Regions from separate parts of the Mesorhizobium sp. IMUNJ 23033 genome, predicted to be linked through region 3. Evidence: predicted binding sites of a transcription regulator. Region 3 holds the regulator's gene; each other region holds the start of a gene.
The links. The regulator PhoB, encoded in region 3, activates phosphate uptake and scavenging genes when phosphate is short. The targets are predictions, from matches to a motif close to TGTCATNNANCTGTCAT.
Positions count from the first base shown of each region.

Region 1: a site for PhoB is predicted at 1,661-1,677, ahead of phnG (phosphonate C-P lyase system protein PhnG). Genes of this name have one in related genera too.
Region 2: a site for PhoB is predicted at 1,962-1,978, ahead of ACFX5Q_RS23970 (PhoX family protein). Genes of this name have one in related genera too.

Region 1 is NZ_JBJACT010000050.1:9,999-16,632, reverse strand. It holds gene ACFX5Q_RS32795 (alkaline phosphatase family protein) at 1-837, shown strand, start outside; gene phnF (phosphonate metabolism transcriptional regulator PhnF) at 877-1,578, shown strand; gene phnG (phosphonate C-P lyase system protein PhnG) at 1,787-2,242, shown strand; gene phnH (phosphonate C-P lyase system protein PhnH) at 2,239-2,841, shown strand; gene ACFX5Q_RS32775 (carbon-phosphorus lyase complex subunit PhnI) at 2,842-3,948, shown strand; gene ACFX5Q_RS32770 (alpha-D-ribose 1-methylphosphonate 5-phosphate C-P-lyase PhnJ) at 3,945-4,889, shown strand; gene phnK (phosphonate C-P lyase system protein PhnK) at 4,886-5,686, shown strand; gene ACFX5Q_RS32760 (alpha-D-ribose 1-methylphosphonate 5-triphosphate diphosphatase) at 5,687-6,634, shown strand, end outside.
Region 2 is NZ_JBJACT010000025.1:1,774-8,407, forward strand. It holds gene ACFX5Q_RS23950 (SulP family inorganic anion transporter) at 1-258, opposite strand, end outside; gene ACFX5Q_RS23955 (helix-turn-helix domain-containing protein) at 338-604, opposite strand; gene ACFX5Q_RS23960 (phosphatase PAP2 family protein) at 696-1,397, opposite strand; gene ACFX5Q_RS23965 (hypothetical protein) at 1,510-1,851, opposite strand; gene ACFX5Q_RS23970 (PhoX family protein) at 2,046-4,049, shown strand; gene ACFX5Q_RS23975 (hypothetical protein) at 4,193-4,417, shown strand; gene ACFX5Q_RS23980 (GNAT family N-acetyltransferase) at 4,447-5,127, opposite strand; gene ACFX5Q_RS23985 (MarR family winged helix-turn-helix transcriptional regulator) at 5,124-5,615, opposite strand; gene ACFX5Q_RS23990 (phosphatidylglycerol lysyltransferase domain-containing protein) at 5,888-6,634, shown strand, end outside.
Region 3 is NZ_JBJACT010000031.1:97,869-104,502, forward strand. It holds gene pstC (phosphate ABC transporter permease subunit PstC) at 1-1,429, shown strand, start outside; gene pstA (phosphate ABC transporter permease PstA) at 1,426-2,742, shown strand; gene pstB (phosphate ABC transporter ATP-binding protein PstB) at 2,757-3,581, shown strand; gene phoU (phosphate signaling complex protein PhoU) at 3,620-4,330, shown strand; gene phoB (phosphate regulon transcriptional regulator PhoB) at 4,347-5,036, shown strand; gene ACFX5Q_RS27875 (ROK family protein) at 5,100-6,344, opposite strand; gene xylF (D-xylose ABC transporter substrate-binding protein) at 6,610-6,634, shown strand, end outside.

The DNA.
Region 1 (6,634 bases), on a different contig from region 3:
ACGAAGATCCCCGCCGATGGAACCATCCCGCCATTGCTGAAGGTGAAAGATCCGCGGGGTCGGCTGGTGACTTTCCCGCTACCCTCTTACATGCCTGAGTCCAAGGAGCCTAACGAAGTGTCACGCCTTACGGGGATGCTGATTGGTGACCAGCTCACCGTCGCTGTGGCAGCAAGCCTGATCGGCTCGGAGGAGCCGCCTGATGTTGTCGTGACGGAGATCAACGTCCCAGATGCATTCCAGCACGACTTCGGTTATGAGAGCGAGGAGGCCCATTTCGCGATTGCATTCGCCGATTCTCTCGTCGGTCTTTGCCTTGACAGTTTGCGCAGAGCTGGGAGGCGCGACGAGTACACGATCGCGATCGTCAGCGATCATGGGCACGGCAACATCAAAACATCAATCTTGCCAGATCTGATTATTCCCGGACGGGTTTGGCAATCCGAAGGTGCAACACTTCATGTCCTGGTCGAGAACGATATAGATCGCCAGGAGGTGACTGAGCGGTTGGCCCGATTTGGCGCTGAACCCTGGACCGATTCCCATTTGCCCACTCGGATTCGTGAACGCATCGCCACGTTCGTGGCGCCTGCAGGACATGATTTTGAGGAGACACCGGCCCATCATCCAGCAGGCCAACCGCTCGGCCAGCCCAAATATAGGTCCACTCATGGGTTCCGTCCGGGCGCACCTGCGGACGATCGCGTCTGTATAATGTCCGGACCGGGCATCCCAAATGCGGTCGTAGACAAGGCTGAGCCGACGCGCTTTGCTCCGACGCTTGCACGCGTGCTTGGACTGCCACTTGACACTTTTCCTGATCGCCCGCTGTTTTGATAATGGGTTATTCGGCGAGTCGGCAAGGAACGTTGATCAATGAAGCGTTGGGAAGTGGTTCGCTCCTCTCTCCTCAGTGATATCGGTGCGGGTGCGTTCGAGAAGGGGCGCCTCCCCGGCGATCTCGTCTTGGCAGAGCGGTTTGGCGTCAATCGCCACACCGTTCGAAACGCGATCAAGGCGCTTGAATCCGAAGGTGCTCTTCGAGTTCAACACGGTGTCGGCACTTTCGTTGCGGAAGATTTCGTTTCCCACAAATTGGACACCGACCCAAGATTTACCTACAAACTTCTTGGCCAGAACAAATCGGTTAAGCGCGAGATTCTGTCGGTCGCCCAGGTCTCGGCTGGGCCCGAGATTGCCAAACATCTTAAGATCGCCCCGTCTGCGCTGGTCACCGAAGTCAAATCGATCTCATTCATCAACGACTGGCCTCTGGCGACTGGAGCGGCTTATCATCCTGCCGATAGGGTTCCAGGTCTCGCGGCTGCCTTTGAGGGATCAAACTCCTTTACCGCAGCCCTGAAACGCTGCGGGATAGCTAAATACAAGCGCAAGTGGACCCGTATAACGGCGCGCCGGCCGACGCAGCAGGAAACTCAGTTGCTGCGCATATCGTCGTCAAGCCCCGTTTTCTATGAGACCAATGTCGACGTCACTCCGGACGGCGCACCGATAAAATACGCGTTCGGCGTGATCCGAAGCGACAGGTACGAATACCTTATCGAAGCCGACAGCTGAGACGCTACGGTCGTTTCGGCTTGTCGGTCTTCGCAGCAAGCGAAGCGTTTTTTGCTGGTTTCACCGGGCAAGCTCAACAGCCTGTCATCAAACTGTCGCAACCGCTATCTATTAAACCATCAAGATACCTAGACATCTATGTAGCTCTCAGCCGAAGTCGTGGCGAACGGCGCGGCGTGAGGTCGATTACCAGAGCGGTGACCACAAAGTGCGAAATGATGTTGAAAGAAGGCAGCGATGGATGGCGGTCCTCGCGCGTGCAAGCTGCCGGGAGCTTGAACAGGCGTATCTGGATTTGCTGAATGCGCCGGCTTACGTTTTGCTGCGACCACCGGAGAGCGGCCTCGTCCTTTTGCAAGGACGGGCGGGTGAGACCGGGCCCTCCTTCAATGTCGGAGAGGCCACGATGACGCGCTGCGCGCTGAAGCTTCTCGATGGCACGACCGGATTTGCATTCGTTCTGGGTCGCGATCAGCGACAGGCGGAACTCGCGGCACTGTTCGACGCGCTTTTGCAACGAGGCGATGAGACAGCGTCGGCGACATTGAAAGTCATCTCCAAATTCGAACGCGCGCAATCCATGCGCCGTGATCTCAAGAGTCGCAAGGCAGCCTCGACGAAGGTCGATTTCTTCGCAATGACTCAAGCCAGAGAACCCAAATGATGAGCGCTATGGATACGGCGGGGATTGAACCCGGCTTCGCGGATCCGGTCTTCGATAGCCAGCATACGTTCCGGTGCATCCTGGAAGCCTATGGATACGTCGGACGCCCTCAGATCCTATCGCGCGCACATACCCGGATCGGCCCTCTCGATCCCGCAACCGTCGCAGTTTGTCTGACATTGACCGACCTGGAAACGCCGATCTGGCTCGATCCGGCGTCAGGTTCGAAGGCGGTTCGCGATTTCCTCGCGTTCCACTGCGGCGTGCCGGTTACCAGCGCGGAAACATCTTCGTTCGCCGTTGTTTGCGATCCCATGAGCATGCCCCGCCTGGAGCAGTTCGCGCTCGGCACCGACATCGAGCCTCAAACCTCGACAACAGTTGTCATTCAGCTCCCCGCTTTTGACGGCGGTCCGTCACTGCGGCTGCGCGGCCCCGGCATCCCAGGGGACATCGCGCTGGCGGTCGCAGGTCTTCCTTCCTGGTTCTGGGAAGACTGGCAGGCCAACCACGAGCTCTATCCGATCGGGGTGGATGTTCTCTTCACCGCCGGGAGCTCGGTGATCGCCCTTCCCCGCAGTATTTCAGTGGAGTTTTAGATGGCTTATGTTGCCGTAAAGGGGGGCGAGCAGGCAATCCTGAACTCGCACCGCCTGATCGCGGAAGATCGCCGCGGAGAGGCTTCGGTTCCCGAACTGACAGTCCGCCAGATTTCCGAGCAAATGGGCCTGGCTGTCGACCGGGTGATGTGCGAGGGGTCCGTCTATGACCGGGAACTTGCAGCTCTGGCGCTGAAGCAGGCGCAAGGGGATGCCGTCGAAGCGATTTTCCTCCTGCGCGCCTATCGCACGACCATGCCGCGCTTTGCTGTCTCCAATCCGCTGGACACGGCTCAAATGGTCATTCAGCGGCGCATTTCGGCGACGCTCAAGGACATTCCCGGTGGCCAGGTGCTTGGTTCGACCTACGAGTACACTCACCGGCTCCTTGACTTCGACCTTCTCGATCCGGCGCCTCCCCAAGACACAAAGGCCAATGTCGCGGACAGGCCGCTTGAATCCGCCGCCGGTCGCGCCTTCGACAGCTTTTCTGACGAAGGACTGATCGAAGTCGAAATGGCGTCGGCTGAACAGCAGGCCGTTTTCGATCTGACGCGAGAGCCTCTGAGCCTTCCGGCGGGGCGCGATCAGCGCCTGCAGAATCTCGCCCGCGGCGATGAAGGCTTCGTGGTCGGCTTGGCCTATTCCGCGCTGCGGGGATATGGCGCTGCCCATCCCTACGTTGGCGAAACGCGCGTTGGAGACGTTGCCGTCGAGATCATTCCGGAGGAACTTGGCTTTGCGGTTTCCATCGGAGACATCACCGTAACAGAGTGCCAGATGCTGGACCTGTTTGGCGGCTCGGAAGATCGACCTGCCCAATTTACGCGGGGTTATGGTCTCTCCTTTGGAAAGAGCGAGCGCAAAGCCATGGGGATGGCGGTCGTCGATCGATCCCTGCGCTGCCGCGAACTGGGTGAGGAAGCGCGCTATGCGGTTCAGGATGAAGAGTTCGTGCTGGCCCACACCGACAATCTCGAAGCGGCCGGATTTGTCTCGCATCTCACCCTGCCGCACTACGTCGACTTCCAGGCCGACCTGCAATTCCTACGGCAGTTGCGGGAAGAGCAGAGTGGCGACCGTCTAGACAAGGAGGCAGCGGAATGACCGCCAATCAACAGGGTGCCGCCCGCAACGGCGGCCGCTCATCCTATAATTTTGCTTATCTCGATGAGCAGTCCAAGCGAATGATCCGCCGATGCATCCTGAAGGCGATGGCAGTTCCTGGTCTTCAGGTCCCATTCGGCAGTCGCGAGATGCCGCTGGCCTACGGCTGGGGAACTGGTGGGATACAGCTGACGGCCAGCGTCATCGGACCGGATGATCGGTTGAAGGTTATCGACCAGGGCGCCGACGATGCGACGAACGCCGTGTCCATTCGCCGCTTCTTCAAGCGGGTTGCCGGCATCGAAACGACGGAACATACGAGTGCGGCCACCATCATCCAAACCCGACACCGTGTGCCCGAAACCCCTCTCAATGAGGGACAGATCGTCGTGTATCAGGTGCCGTCGCCGGAACCATTGCAGCGGCTGGAGCCGCGGGAAGCCGAGACGCGCAAGATGCACGCCTACGGGGAATACGGTCTGATGAACGTCCAGCTCTACGAAGACATCTCCCGTTTCGGCCATATCGCCACAACCACCAGCTATCCGGTCATGACGAATGGGCGTTACCTGATGTCGCCTACGCCGATCCCCAAGTTTGACAACCCGAAGCTAGATAACAATCCAGCCATCCAGCTGTTCGGGGCCGGTCGCGAAAAGCGCATCTACGCTGTCCCGCCCTACACACAGGTTCGCAGTCTCGATTTCGATGACCATCCATTCAAGGTACAGCGATGGACGCAGTGTTGCTCGCTTTGCGGAGCGACCGAAAGCTACCTCGACGAGATTTTGATGGACGACAAAGGACAGCGCATGTTCGTCTGCTCCGACACGGACTACTGCGCGACGCGAAGGGAAAACGGGCAGACCGGACCGGATGAGCGGACCTCTCACTCGCAAGCGTACGCATCGACGGAAGCTGCAAAAGAGCCGAACTCATGAACGCGGCTTCAACGCAAATACGGTCGGCCCGCCGCCAGCCGCTCCTCTCGGTCAGGCAGCTTACAAAAGCCTATGGCAGCACGTTGGGCTGCGAGGATATCTCCTTCAATCTGTTTCCGGGTGAGATCATCGCGATCGTCGGGGAATCGGGGTCGGGCAAGTCCACTCTGCTCAACTGCCTCTCAGGGGGGCTGGTTCCAGACAAGGGCGCTGTCGTTTACGACATGCAGCACAAAGGGCCGACGGATGTCCTGACACTTAAGGAGCCAGAACGCCGAAGGCTGATGCGGACGGACTGGGGCCTTGTCCATCAAAATCCGCGAGATGGTCTCCGGATGGCGGTGAGTGCTGGCGGCAACATCGGCGAGCGGCCGATGGGCCTCGGTGCGAGGCACTATGGCGACATCCGAAAAGAGGCTCAGGAATGGCTTGCCAAGGTTGAGATCGATCTTTCCCGCACCGATCATCATCCGAAGACATTTTCCGGCGGCATGCAGCAACGTCTGCAGATCTCCCGAATCCTCGTGACCAAGCCGCGCCTCGTCTTCATGGACGAACCTACCGGCGGTCTGGACGTATCAGTCCAAGCCCGGTTGCTCGACCTCCTGCGGGGTCTGGTCATGAACATTGGCGTCGCAGTCGTTCTGGTGACGCACGATCTGTCCGTCGCCCGCCTTTTGGCCCATCGGATCATCGTCATGCGGCGAGGCAATATCGTGGAGACAGGTCTTACCGACCAGGTCCTGGATGACCCACACCACCCCTATACGCAACTTCTCGTTTCCTCGGTGCTCTAGATGTTACTCGAAATCAATGCCCCTTCGCGCAGCAAACCTGCAAAGCGCGCAGTGAAAGAATTGACGCTGACAGGCGCCAGACTGGTTCTGCCTGACGAAACCTTTGAGGGAACTGTCCACATCAAGGGCGGTCTGATTAGCGATGTTTCCGCCGGTCGGAGCTCCCTGCAGGCAGCGGTCGATCTTGAAGGCGGTTTTTTGTTGCCAGGGCTGGTCGATCTTCATACGGACAATGTGGAAAAGCATGCGTTGCCTAGGGCCGGAGTGATCTGGGATCCGCTTTCCGCAGTGGCGACGCACGATGCAGTGGTCATATCAGCCGGCATTACCACGGTCTTCGATTCCTTATCCTTAGGCTCGATGACGCGTGACAACACAAGCAGGAGCGATAGGGCCCGCATCGTGCCTCTTATCGTGGAGGCTGTTGGGACGGCTCAAGATCTTGGCCTGCTACGCGCTGATCATTTCCTCCATTTGCGGTGCGAAATAACAGACGAAGACGTGGTCTCGGCGTTCAAATCGCATGCCGAAAATCCGCTGGTCAAGCTCGTATCTGTCATGGACCACGCGCCCGGTCATCGCCAGTCGCCGCAAGTGGACCGCTTCCGGGCGATGCAGATCAGGGACTACGGCTGGTCGGAGGAAGACGCTGACCGTCGCGTCGCGGAATGGGTCGAAGCGTCCCGGACGATTGGGCCTCGGAACCAAGAGACGATCATTGCTCGTGCTCGTGCGCGGCAATTGCCGATCGCAAGCCACGACGACGAGACGCCCGAGCATGTTCGGGAAGCCAGCGTCGCCGGCGTCACGATCTCCGAGTTTCCAACGACCCGGACTGCTGCAGAAACCGCCCATTCTCTCGGTGTACGCGTGTTGATGGGTGCCCCGAACGTCGTTCGTGGGCTCTCTCACTCGGGAAATGTAAGCGCCCGAGAACTGGCGATGACT
Region 2 (6,634 bases), on a different contig from region 3:
GCTGCCGCCGAGCGCCGAGATGATGAAGCCGCCGACGATCGAGGTGTAGAGGCCGCGCTCCGGACTCACGCCCGAGGCAATGGCGATCGCCATCGACAGCGGCAGCGCCACGATGGCGACAGTCAGCCCGGCGATGGCATCGGCCCTGAAGTGCTCGAGCGTGTAGCCCTCGCGCAGCACCGTCACCAGTTTGGGCGTGAACAGTTCAGAGAAAGTTGGCCGTACCGGTTGATGCGTCTTCCGCCGGATCTGATCCATGGACTGCCTTCCGCGTCTCGGAGGCGGCGGGGATCGTCGGCAGGATGTCGGCGGTCGCCGTCGCGACTTTCTTGCGGGCTCAGTTCTGTGGGTTCTGCGGCGCTGGCTTGAGGCGTACGCCCCTGCCGCCGCGCTCGCTGGCCTGGTTCTCGCCGATCAGCTCCACCCCGGCCTCGTCGAGGGCCTGGATGACCTTCATCAGCGTGTCGACCACGCCCCTGACGACGCCGTCGCTCGCTTCCATGCGCTGGATGGTCGGAAGCGAAACTCCGGCGCGCTCGGCCAGCGTCTTCTGATCGATGCCGGCCAGCGCCCTTGCGGCGCGCATCTGCGCGGCGGTGATCATCGGCCAGAACCCTTGTCTGAGTCTGCAGTGTCAATGGATAATATAAGGATCATGATGTTTCAAGCATCATTACAAACAGATGAAACATGGGTCATTCGCTATCCGTCACCGCTTTGCGCCGCTGCAGCACGCGCGCCACGAGCCAGCACAGCATGGCCCAGGCGAAGCCGGCGCACCAGCCGGCCAGCACGTCGGAGGGCCAGTGGACGCCGAGATAGACGCGACTGATGCCGACCAGCACGGTGGTCAGCACCGCGAGGCAGAGCACAAAGATCTTCGTCGTCCGGCCATGCAGGAAGCGGGCCGCCAGCGAGCCGAGCGTCAGATAGGTCACCGCCGACAGCATGGCGTGGCCGCTCGGGAATGAGAACGACGTCTCGTTGACGAGATGCGAGACGAGATCCGGCCGCGGCCGATCGATGCCGGCCTTCAGCAGGCTGGACAACACCTGGCCGCCGGCCACGGCGACGAAGATCAGCAGCGCCGTTGCCGGCCTGCGGATCATCAAGAGATAGACGATCACCGCTGCCGTGATCAGCACCAGCACACTGGCGCTGCCGAGGCTGGTGATGTCGCGCATCGCCCCTTCCAGCCACGGCGGCCCGATCGGGCTGTCGGGTTGGCCCGCCTTGCGGAAGGCGAGCAGGATTTCGGTATCGAAGGCATGCGCCGTGCTCGCCCGCGCCACCTCCATCAATTCCTCGAAACCCCACAGCCCGCCGGCGATCACCAGGCCGGCCAGCAGCACCGGGAATTCGATGCGGTTGAGCAATGCGTGAGCGAAGGTCTTCATCGGGTCCCGCTAGAGTGGTTCATCGTTTCACGGAAACGCCGAACCGCTCTTTCCCTTTGTTTTTGGCGCAATTCCGAACGGAAAACCGTTTCACACTTTTCCTGAAATTGCTCTAGAGGCGCGTTTGCAGATAGGGCCCGAGCATGATCAGCGCCACCGCCGCGACCGCCAGCACGATGCCGGTCGCCTGCAGCGCGTTGACGCGTTCGCCGAAGAACACCAGCGCCACGACATTGACCGACACCAGTTGGATCACCGCCGACAGGCTGAACGACACCGACATGCCGAATTCGCGGATCAATCTCAGCATGATAAGATTGCCCAGCGAATAGAGCGCCAGCGTCACCACGATCTTGCCCAGGCTCGGCGCCAGCCCCCATTGCTTGGCCGCCGTTGCCGCCAAGAGGAAGATCACGGTCGAAATGCCGAGCTGAAGTAATCCGGAAAGACTCACTTTTTGCCCCTGAATGACGTTTGTGGCAGCCCTTGTTTCCGAAGCGTGCCGGGACGTCAAGCAACGTCCATCGCACCAAGGTCCGGCTGGTGATTGAACCCGGCTTAAAATGTCACGAAAGTGTGATCAGCCGACTGTAAGGGTCGAACAGGTACCCATGCTCCAGCCACACCAAAAAGCCAGAGGCAAGTCTCATGACCGACGATCGCTCCCCCGACGCCCGTTTCCGCACCAGCCTGCTCGAGGAAAATGACGGCCCGGCCACCAACCCTACCGACAACCGCACCATGGGAGAGATCATAGCCTCGCGCTTCTCGCGCCGCGGTTTTCTGAAAGGTTCGCTCGCCGTCTCGGCCATTGCCGCCACCGTCAGCCCGCTGGCATTGGTCAGCGCCAACAATGCCCGCGCCGCCGAAGGTTCGGCCTTCTCCTTCGACGAGCTCGAAGCCGGTATCGACGACAAGCATCACGTAGCACCCGGTTACGATGCCGATGTGCTGCTTCGCTGGGGCGACCCGCTGTTTGCCGATTCGCCTGAATTCGACCCGACGAAGCAGTCGGCCGAGGCCCAGCTGAAACAGTTCGGCTACAACAACGACTATGTCGGCTATATCCCGATCGACGGCTCGGCCGAGCACGGCCTGCTGGTCGTCAACCACGAATACACCAACTCGCACCTGATGTTTCCGGGCATCGTGAAAATCGTCGACAAGGACGGCAAGAAGGCGCTCGAAGTCGCACCGCTCAGCAAGGAGCAGGTCGATGTCGAGATGGCAGCACACGGCGGCACCATCGTCGAGATCCGCAAGGACGGCGGCAAATGGCAGGTCGTGCGCGACGGCAAGCTCAACCGCCGCATCAGCTCCAACACCGAAATGGCGCTGTCCGGCCCTGCCGCCGGCCATGACCGCCTCAAGACCAGCGCCGACCCGTCCGGCACCAAGGTCATCGGCACCTTCAACAATTGTGCCGGCGGCGTCACGCCCTGGGGCACCTATGTCATGGCCGAGGAAAACATCCACGGCTATTTCTCCGGCGAACTGCCGGCCGACCACAAGGAAGCCACCAACTACAAGCGCCTCGGCATTCCCGAAGGTGCCTATGAGTGGGGCGCGCACTATGACCGTTTCGACCTCGCCAAGGAACCGAATGAGGCCAATCGCTTTGGCTGGATCGTCGAGGTCGACGTCAACGACCCAGCTTCGACGCCGCGGAAGCGCACCGCCATGGGCCGCTTCAAGCATGAGGGCGCCGAATCGATCGTCGCCAAGGATGGCCGCGTCGTCTTCTATCTCGGCGATGACGAGCGCTTCGACTATGTCTACAAATTCGTCACCAAGGGCACGTTCAACCCGAACGACCGTGCCGCCAACATGAACCTGCTCGACGACGGCACGCTGCATGTCGCCAAGTTCGTTGAGGACGGCTCGGTCGAATGGCTGCCGATCGTCTTCGGCCAGGGCCCGTTGACGGCCGAAAACGGTTTTGCCGATCAGGCCGACGTGCTGATCGAGACGCGCCGCGCCGCCGACCTGCTCGGCGCCACCAAGATGGACCGCCCCGAGGACATCCAGCCCAATGCCGGCAACGGCAAGGTCTATGTCATGCTGACCAACAATTCCAAGCGCAAGGCAGAGCAGGTCGACGCCGCCAACCCGCGCGCCGAGAATGCCTTCGGCCACATCATCGAGATCGTCGAGGACGGCGGCGACTTCACCTCCACCAAGGGCAAGTGGGAAGTGCTGCTGAAATGCGGCGATCCCGCGGTGGCCGAAGTCGGCGCCACCTTCTCGACGGCGACGACAGCCAATGGCTGGTTCGGCATGCCGGACAATTGCGCCGTCGATTCGGCCGGGCGCTTGTGGGTCGCCACCGACGGCCAGGGCCCGAAGGCCACCGGCCGCACCGACGGCCTGTGGGCGGTCGACACCGAAGGCACCGCGCGCGCGACGTCAAAGCTGTTCTTCCGCGTGCCGATCGGCGCCGAAATGTGCGGCCCGCTGTTCGCGCCGGACGACCAGACCGCTTTCGTCGCCGTCCAGCATCCGGGCGACGGCGGCGAGGACTGGGAGCCCTTTGGCCGGCCGTCCTACTATGAGGACCTGTCGACCCGCTGGCCCGACTTCAAACCCGACATGCCGGTGCGGCCGTCGGTGGTCGCCATCACCAAGCAGGGCGGCGGCAAGATCGCGGTCTGACACGGCCAGTCTGGAGAGATTGGACAATCGAGGAGGGATTTCGGCAACCCGAAATCCCTCCCTTTCTATTTAGGGATCTATCAAGCCTCGGGAAAGATTGGCAATTTAAGCGTGGCGCCCTAGGTCTTTATCAGGAGATCGCCATGCCGAAATCCATTTATGATCGTGGCCTGCTCAAGCCTGCTGATATCGCCAGGCTGCAACGCGTCTTTGACGAAGCCTGCCAGCGGCGCGAAGCCCATCCCGAGTCAGCCGAGGCGCGGGAAATCGCCCTGACCCTGCTTGCACTGCACAACGCCGGCATGGTCGAGGAGGACATGCTAATGGAAGCCGTTGGTTTCCGGCGGCTTGATTCAAAGTCGGCTTGATGTCCACGGGAACAGCCGCTCACGCGCCCCTATGCAGCATGTTGGACCACGGCCATATTCATCGTGCTTCTCAGCCGGAAGCCAATCGACTCGTATAGTCTTATGGCCGCAGCGTTGGTGACATAGGCATGGAGATAGGGAACTTCGCCGCGCGCCATGATCTGGTTTGCCACGAACAGGGACAGCAGCCTGCCCAGGCCGCGGCCGCGAAAGTCCGGATGCGAGCACACGCCACTGAGTTCGGTATAGCCAGGTTGCTTCATGCGGTCGCCGGCCATCGCCGCAAGTCTGCCGTCGATCTTCACGCCCCAGAAATCGCCGAGGCTCAACGCCTCAGCCGTGAACGGGCCAGGCTTGGTGACCGATGCCAGGGCGAGCATGTCGGCGGCGTCGTTTCGCGTCAGGCGTTGCACACGCTCGTCGGACACGATCGGCAACGGCTGTTCGGCTGTCATCTGCACCAGGCACGCGGTCGAAACCGCAGAAAGCTCCGCAGGCAAGACGATTGCATCCGCCTGGACCAGGATGGTGCTCTCGAGTGGGGGAATGAGCCTACTGAGCGCCTGCTGGCTTTCCACGTCGTCCGCGGCAGTGCCGGCGAAAGGAACAATTGATGGCCAGTATCGCCTAGCGAGGTTGTCGCCTTGCGCGAAAGCCTTATGTCGTGTCGCGAGCGCGCTCCATATAGGGCGGTCAAGCAGGTGCTTCATTGCACGACTGCCCCGGCCTTCTCGACACGACGGTCGATGGGAGCCGCCGCAAGCCCGTCTTCGATGGCGGCCAGTTGATCCAGAAGCGGCCCCGAAAGATCTGCACACAAATCCGCGACGGCTTTCTCGATGCGTGGCCAGACGTCGCGCTTCGCAACATCGACCAGCCGTCGACCGTCCCGGGTGAGCGAGACAATCCTGCGCCGCTGGTCGTTGTTTGACTGGCCGACTTCGACCAACCCCAATTCGGCCAGAAGCGAGACGCTTCGCGTGACGCCCGGCTGCGCAATCCCAAGAGACTGCGCCAGTTCACCGACCGGCAGCGGCCCGAGCCTGTCGAGCGCGGCAAGGAGCGGATACTGGCTCGACTGAACCGGGACATCCAGGCGATCGAGCACTCGCTGCGTATCCGCCTGCAACTGCTCGCCTAAACGCTTCAACCTGCTGCCCAGGCACAAGAAGCCAAGAGATCGAATGACGTCTTCCATGATCAATCCGTCTAGACGAAACAATAACATGTTATATAATAATGCATGGAAAGTCAAAGGCCTCTGCCGTAGGGCGCAACTCGAGCGAGTGATGGCCCAGGGAATAAGGCCGCTGCCATCCGCCGCCTTTTGGCCGAGATTGCCCTGCAGATGGCGCCGATTGCGCCCTCTATGGCGCATGCGCGATATGATCGATAAATCAGGTCGCGTCAGTGCGACTGATTCGAGGCCCGTGGGCTGGCGGGTCTTCCTTTTCGACACGCGGACCGGCCATGCCCTCCTTGCGCATCATCATCGACAGGTTTCTTGAAGGCGCAGCACCCAAGGTTCCGCGCCAGGAGCTGACGCATGTCGAGCGCCTGGCGCTGGTTCGCCGGCATGGCGATTTCTCGCTCGCCTACTCGACCGCCGTGCAGCAGAAACTGTCCTATTTCGGCGACAGCGACGGCTACATCGCCTTCGGTACCAAGATGAAGCACCATTTCGCGCTCGGCGACCCGGTGGTCCATCCGCCTGACCGGCTCGCCTACATCAGACGTTTCGTCGAAGCCGCCGGTGGCCCCTGGTTCGTGCAGATCGGTGCCGAGACCGCGCGCGTGCTGGCCTCGCTCGGCTATCAGGTCAACCGCTTGGGTATCGACACCAGGCTGCCGCTGCCCGACCATGATTTCTCGGGCAAGCGCAACGAAACGGTGCGTTACTCCGAGCGTTGGTTGCTGAAAAAGGGCTATTCCTTCGAGGAAGACAGGCGCAGCATCTTCCTCGACGAGATCGCCAGGCTTTCCGAGAACTGGCGCGGCGAGCGCATCGTCAAGCGCTGGGAGATGGGCTTCCTCAACCGGCCGTTCGCCGACCATCTCGGCATCGACATGCGCCGTTTCGTGCTGCGCGGCCCCGATGGCGAGCTCGTCGCCCTGCTCGACTTCGATCCGCTGTTCAGTGGCGGCAAGGTCATCGGCTATACCACGGCCTTCAAGCGCAAGCATGTCGACGCCACCCCGCATGCCGAGATCGGCCTG
Region 3 (6,634 bases):
CGCCATCGGCGTGGTTGCGTTCCTGATCGGCCGGCAGCGTGCCGCAGCGCACGAAAACGGCACGGTGAAGCCGCACTCGCGCTCCCATTACCACGGCTGGTGGGCCTTCCTGCTCGCCGTCCTGCCTGCCCTTCTGCTGCTTGCCGTCTGGAACATCGGCTCCTCCTTCTATCTCGACCGCCACATTCACGCCGTCCTGCCGGAGCGCACCGCCGACAGCAAGGTTGCCAGCGAGGCACTTGATGTCAGCCTGGTCAAGAGCCTGGCCAAGGGCCTGCGCCAGCTCGATGCGAACACCGCGCTGCCCGCCACCCTTGCCGAGTTGCAGCCGCTGCTTGCCGCCAAGGGCGTGGCGCTGGCATCGGATACACAGGACTACATGATCCCGATCGCCGTCGAGACGAACAAGGTCCAGGGCATGCTTGGACTGTTCGGCGCGGTCGTCACCCTCGCTCTGTCGATTGCCGGCGCCCTCTATGCGCTGAGGCAGATCGCGCCGCGGGCGCGCGCCAGGAACAATGTCGAGAAGCTGATGCTGTGGGGTCTGCTCGCGGCCTCGACCATCGCCATCCTGACCACAGTCGGCATTGTGCTGTCGATGCTGTTCCAGACGATCCAGTTCTTCGAAAGCGTGTCGCCGATGAGCTTCTTCTTCGGCACGGTATGGGATCCGCGCTTTGCCGCCGCCGGTTCCGGCGGCAGCCAGGGCCAGTTCGGCCTGATCCCGCTGCTCGCCGGCACGCTCTACATCGCCGCCGTCGCCCTGCTGGTGGCGGTGCCGGTCGGGCTGATGTCGGCTGTCTACATGGCCGAATACGCAACGCCCAAGGTGCGCGGGGTGGTCAAGCCGGCGCTTGAACTGCTCGCCGGCATCCCGACCATCGTCTACGGCATCTTCGCCGTCGTCACGCTCGGGCCTTTCCTGCGCGATCTCTCGGCGGCGCTGACCGGCGGCTCGCCCTTCATCCAGGGCCAGAGCATCTTCACTGCCGGCCTGGTCATGGGCGTCATGCTGATCCCGGTCGTGTCCTCGCTGTCCGACGACATCATCACCGCGGTGCCGCGCGCCATGCGCGACGGCTCGCTCGGCCTCGGCGCGACGCGCTCCGAGACGATCAAGCGGGTGATCCTGCCGGCCGCACTTCCCGGCATCGTCGGCGCCATCCTGCTGACCGCTTCGCGCGCCATCGGCGAGACGATGATCGTCGTGCTGGCGGCCGGCGTCGCCGCCAACCTCACCGTCAACCCGTTCGAAGCGATGACCACCATCACCGTCAAGATCGTCAACCAGCTTACCGGCGATCTCGAGTTCAATTCGCCACAGACGTTGGTCGCCTTCGCGCTCGGCCTGACGTTGTTCGCGCTGACGCTGGTGATGAACATCGTCGCGCTGTACATCGTGCGCAAATACCGGGAGCAGTACGAATGACCGACATTCCCATGGATACTATGGTCCGGGCGGCGGCTCATCCGCGCCGCGATATCGGCCTGAAAGCCCGCTACGCCGCCGAACGCCGCTTCCGCATCTATGGCGGGCTGGCGATTTCCGTCGGCCTGGCGTTCCTCGCCATCATGCTCATCACCATCGTCTCGAAGGGCTACACCGCCTTCTGGCAGACGACGGTGACGCTGCCGATCACCTTCGACGAGAAGCTGATCGATCCGTCCAACAAGCGCGCCACCGATCCGAGCGTGCTGATCAAGGCAAATTATCCCAAGCTCGCCGAACGCGCGCTGATCGCCAAGCTCGGCATCGATCCCAGCAACAAGCCGATGGTCATGAAGCTCAAGGGCTTCCTGTCGGAAGGCGCCCGCGTCCAGCTGCGCGACATCGTCGCCGCCGACCCGTCGGTCATCGGCACGACGCGCGACGTCAACATCCTCGCCGCCGCCAATCTCGACTCCGCCTTCAAGGGCCAGATCGACCTCAGTGTCGAGGAATCGCGCCGCAAGGTCTCGGACCAGCAGATCGCCTGGATGAACAAGCTCAAGGCCGACGGCGTGATGGCCGAGCATTTCAACACCGGCCTGTTCTCCTATGGCGCCTCCAGCCGCCCGGAAACGTCGGGCATGGGCGTGGCCATCATCGGCTCGTTCTACATGATGGTGATCGTGCTGCTTTTGGCGCTGCCGATCGGCGTCGCCGCCTCGATCTATCTTGAGGAATTCGCCAAGAAGAACCGCCTCACCGACCTGATCGAAGTCAACATCAACAATCTGGCGGCGGTGCCGTCGATCGTCTTCGGCCTGCTCGGACTTGCCGTGTTCATCAACTTCCTCGGCATGCCGCGCTCGGCCGCTTTCGTCGGCGGACTGGTGCTGACGCTGATGACACTGCCGACGATCATCATCGCGACGCGCGCTGCCCTTGCCGCTGTGCCGCCGTCGATCCGCTCGGCAGCGCTCGGCCTTGGGGCGTCCAAGATGCAGATGGTGTTCCATCACATCCTGCCGCTTGCCGCCCCCGGCATCCTTACCGGCACCATCATCGGTCTCGCGCGTGCGCTCGGTGAAACCGCGCCGCTGCTGCTGATCGGCATGGTGGCCTTCGTCGCCGATTATCCGACGACGCCTTTCGATCCGGCCACCGCGCTGCCGGTGCAGATCTACATGTGGGCGAACGAGGCCGAACGCGCCTTCGTCGAGCGTATGTCGGGCGCCATCATCATCCTGCTCGTCTTCCTCATGGCCATGAACATCACAGCGATCGTGCTGCGGCGCCGCTTCGAACGGCGCTGGTAAAAGAAGGTATCTGTATGAACATCATGACCGAACAGTCCCTCGAAAATGCAGTGGGCGACAAGATGAACGCCAAGTCGAACGAAGTGATCAAGATGCGCGGCGACAAGGTCGGCGTGTTCTATGGTGACAAGCAGGCGCTGTTCGACGTCAATCTCGACGTCCGCCTCAACCAGGTGACGGCGCTGATCGGCCCTTCGGGCTGCGGCAAGTCGACCTTCCTGCGCTGCCTCAACCGCATGAACGACACCATCGACTCGGCGCGGGTGACCGGCAAGATCACGCTGGACGAAGAGGACATCTACGACAAGAACATCGACGTCGTCGAACTGAGAGCCCGCGTCGGCATGGTGTTCCAGAAGCCCAATCCGTTCCCGAAGTCGATCTACGAGAACGTCGCCTACGGTCCGCGCATCCACGGGCTGGCCAAGCGCAAGGCCGACATGGACCAGATCGTCGAATCGAGCCTGAAGAAGGCGGCGATCTGGAACGAGGTGAAGGACCGTCTGCAAGAGCCCGGCACCGGCCTTTCCGGCGGCCAGCAGCAGCGCCTGTGCATCGCGCGCGCCATCGCCGTGTCGCCGGAAGTGATCCTGATGGACGAGCCCTGCTCGGCGCTCGACCCGATCGCCACAGCCCGCGTCGAGGAGCTGATCGACGAGCTGCGTCAAAACTACACGATCGTCATCGTCACGCACTCGATGCAGCAGGCGGCGCGTGTGTCGCAGCGCACGGCCATGTTCCACCTCGGCTATCTGGTCGAGGAGGGCGCCACCGACAAGATGTTCACCAACCCCGACGACAAGCGCACGCAGGACTACATCACCGGCCGGTTCGGCTGAGTGGTCCGGCGGCAACTTTCAGGCACGAGGACAGGATCATGGGTGAACATCATACCGTCGCCTCTTTCGACGAGGATCTCGGGCAGATCAGCAAGCTGATCTCCGACATGGGCGAACTGGCCGGCGCGATGGTCGGCGGGGCGACCAAGGCCCTTCTGAATTCCGACAATGCACTGGCACAGAGGGTGGTCTCCGACGACGCCATCATGGATGCGCGCCAGCGCGAGCTGGACGACCGCGCCATCACGCTGATCGCCAAGCGCCAGCCGATGGCCAACGATTTGCGCGCGGTGGTCGGTTCTATCCGCATGGCCGGCGATCTCGAGCGCATCGGCGACCTTGCCAAGAACATCGCCAAGCGCGTTGGCACCGTCGGCCTCAGCGTCACGCCGCGCGACCTGTCGCACTCCATCGATGTGATGGCGCAGTTGGTGCTGGTCCAGGTGCAAGGGGTGATCGAGGAATACGCCGCCGCAGACGCCGCGGCACTCGCCAAGCTTCGGAACGACGACGAGCGCATCGACGTCAAATACACCTCGGTGTTCCGTGAGCTGCTGACCTACATGATGGAAGATCCGCGCAACATCACGGCCTGCACGCATCTCTTGTTCTGCGCCAAGAATCTGGAGCGCATTGGCGACCATGTCACCAACATCGCCGAGAACGCCTACTATGTGCTGACAGGCTCGCAATTGCCAGCCAATCGTCCCAAGCAAGACGAGACAGCGATGTCCGCGCCGGCTGCATGACAGGGGTAACCGACTGATGATAGCGCCACGCATCATGGTGGTGGAGGACGAGGAGCCGCTGGGGGTGCTGCTCCGCTACAATCTGGAATCCGAAGGCTACCAGGTCGAGGTGGTGACGCGCGGCGACGAAGCCGAGATCCGCCTGCAGGAAAACGTTCCCGACCTGCTGGTGCTCGACTGGATGGTGCCGGCGGTTTCCGGAATCGAGCTTTGCCGGCGCCTCAGGATGCGGCCCGAGACCGAGCGGCTGCCGATCATCATGCTTACGGCGCGTGGCGAAGAGAGCGACCGCGTGCGCGGCCTCTCCACCGGCGCCGACGACTATCTGGTCAAGCCGTTCTCGACGCCGGAATTCATGGCCAGGGTCAAGGCGCTGCTGCGTCGCGCCAAGCCGGAAGTGCTGTCCAGCATGCTCAAGGTCGGCGACATCGTGCTCGACCGCGAGTCGCACCGGGTCTACCGCAAGAAGAGCGAGATCAGGCTCGGGCCGACCGAGTTCCGGCTGCTCGAATTCATGATGCGGCATCCGGGCCGGGTGTTCTCGCGCAGCCAGCTGCTCGACAATGTCTGGGGCGAGACGATCTATATCGACGAGCGAACGGTCGACGTGCATGTCGGCCGGCTGCGCAAGGCGGTCAACAATGGCCGCATGCCCGACGTCATCCGCACCATCCGCGGGGCAGGATACGCGATCCGGGAAGATTAGGTATGTGCTGATATTCAGGCCTGCGAACGGCGCGGCCTGGCCTCAACACATCTCAAGTCGCGATCAAGCCACGTTCTTTCCTGCCGAACCCGTTCGCTGCTGGACGCCCGGCGCGAAAATCTCCTGGTCGACGAAGCCAAGCGCGCGCATGGCGCAGCCCTCGCGGATCAGCGGCAACTCATTCGGCTCGGTGTCGAAGGAGATCGATTTCGAGTGCTGGCCGCCGGCGGTCTGGGCAATCGCCTCGCGCAGCGCCGGTTCGATCAGATCGAAAGCGGCGGCGCTGACGCCGACCATGGCGACGGGTGCGGGATCGATCAGCGCGAACAGGCTGCCAAGGCCGAAGCCGAGCGCCTCGCCCGCCTTGCGGTAGGCTTCGCGCTCCGGCCCGTCGCTCTCGCGCGCCCGGGCGGCGAGCGCGCGCATGTCGGCGTCGCCGACATCGGTCGGTTCGGCATCCTCACTCATCATCCTGGCGTTGCGCCAGATGGCATAGTTGCCGGCATAGGCTTCGACGCAGCCGCGCCGTCCGCAGCGGCAGAGCGCGCCGCCCGGCCGGTGGATCATGTGGCCGAACTCGCCGCCGGACGAATGAGTGCCGGTGAACAGTTCGCCCTTCAGCACCAGCCCCATGCCAATGCCGTGCGAGAGCAGGATGGCGATGAAATCGTCGCGGTAGCGTTCGGGATCGCGCCATTGCAGCGCCACCGCCATCATGTTGCAGTCGTTTTCCATGGTAGCGGGAATGCCGAACTCGCCTTCCAGAATGTCGGCAAAGGGGATGTCGGTCAGCGACGTGATCGGCGACCACAGCATGGCGCGGGCATGGGTGTCGGTGATGCCCTGGATGCCCATCGCGATGCGGGCGACGCTGCGGACATCGAGATCGGGATCCTCGAACCGGCGCCGGACTATCGCCGTGCATTCGCCGATCAGCTCGTCGCGCGGCATGGTCAGCGTGTCCAGGCGGCGTTGCTCTTCGGCAATGACCTGCCCGGCATAATCGATGACGGCGACGGAGAGGAAGTTGAGCGACAGCACCACGGTCATCACCGCGGTGGCTTCCGGATTGAGGCCGAGGCCGACCTGTGGCCGGCCGCGCTTCAGCGAAGCCGCTTCGCTGGGCTTGCTCTCGGTCAGGATGCCTTCCTGGATCAGGTCGGAGGAGATCGCCGAAATGGTCGAATGGCTGAGGCCAGTGGTCGCGGCGATCTCGGTCCGTGACGGCTGGCCAGCCCTGCGCACGGCCGAAATCACCATCGCCCGGTTGCGCCGGCGTAGATCGTCGTGGCGGATTCCAACCGACATGGCCTGCGTCTCCTCCCTGCCGCCGCCGCTTCGTGAACGTCGAAGGCCGTCGACGCGCTCACTGAATATTGGCAGAATCGGGAAGTCCTGTCATTTATTTATTCCGAGACCCGAAAAAAATTCGACGGCCGTCAAAAACCGTCAGAATCGATGTTGACAGCGCTTCGGCGTTGGATCAGTATTTTTTCGAGGCTCGAAAAAAAGAGAGCCTTGTGCCGGCCTTCGGGTCAGTTTGTCGCGCCGTGCGCGGCGCAGGGAGGATATCATGAAGAAATTTGCAGTCGCCATGC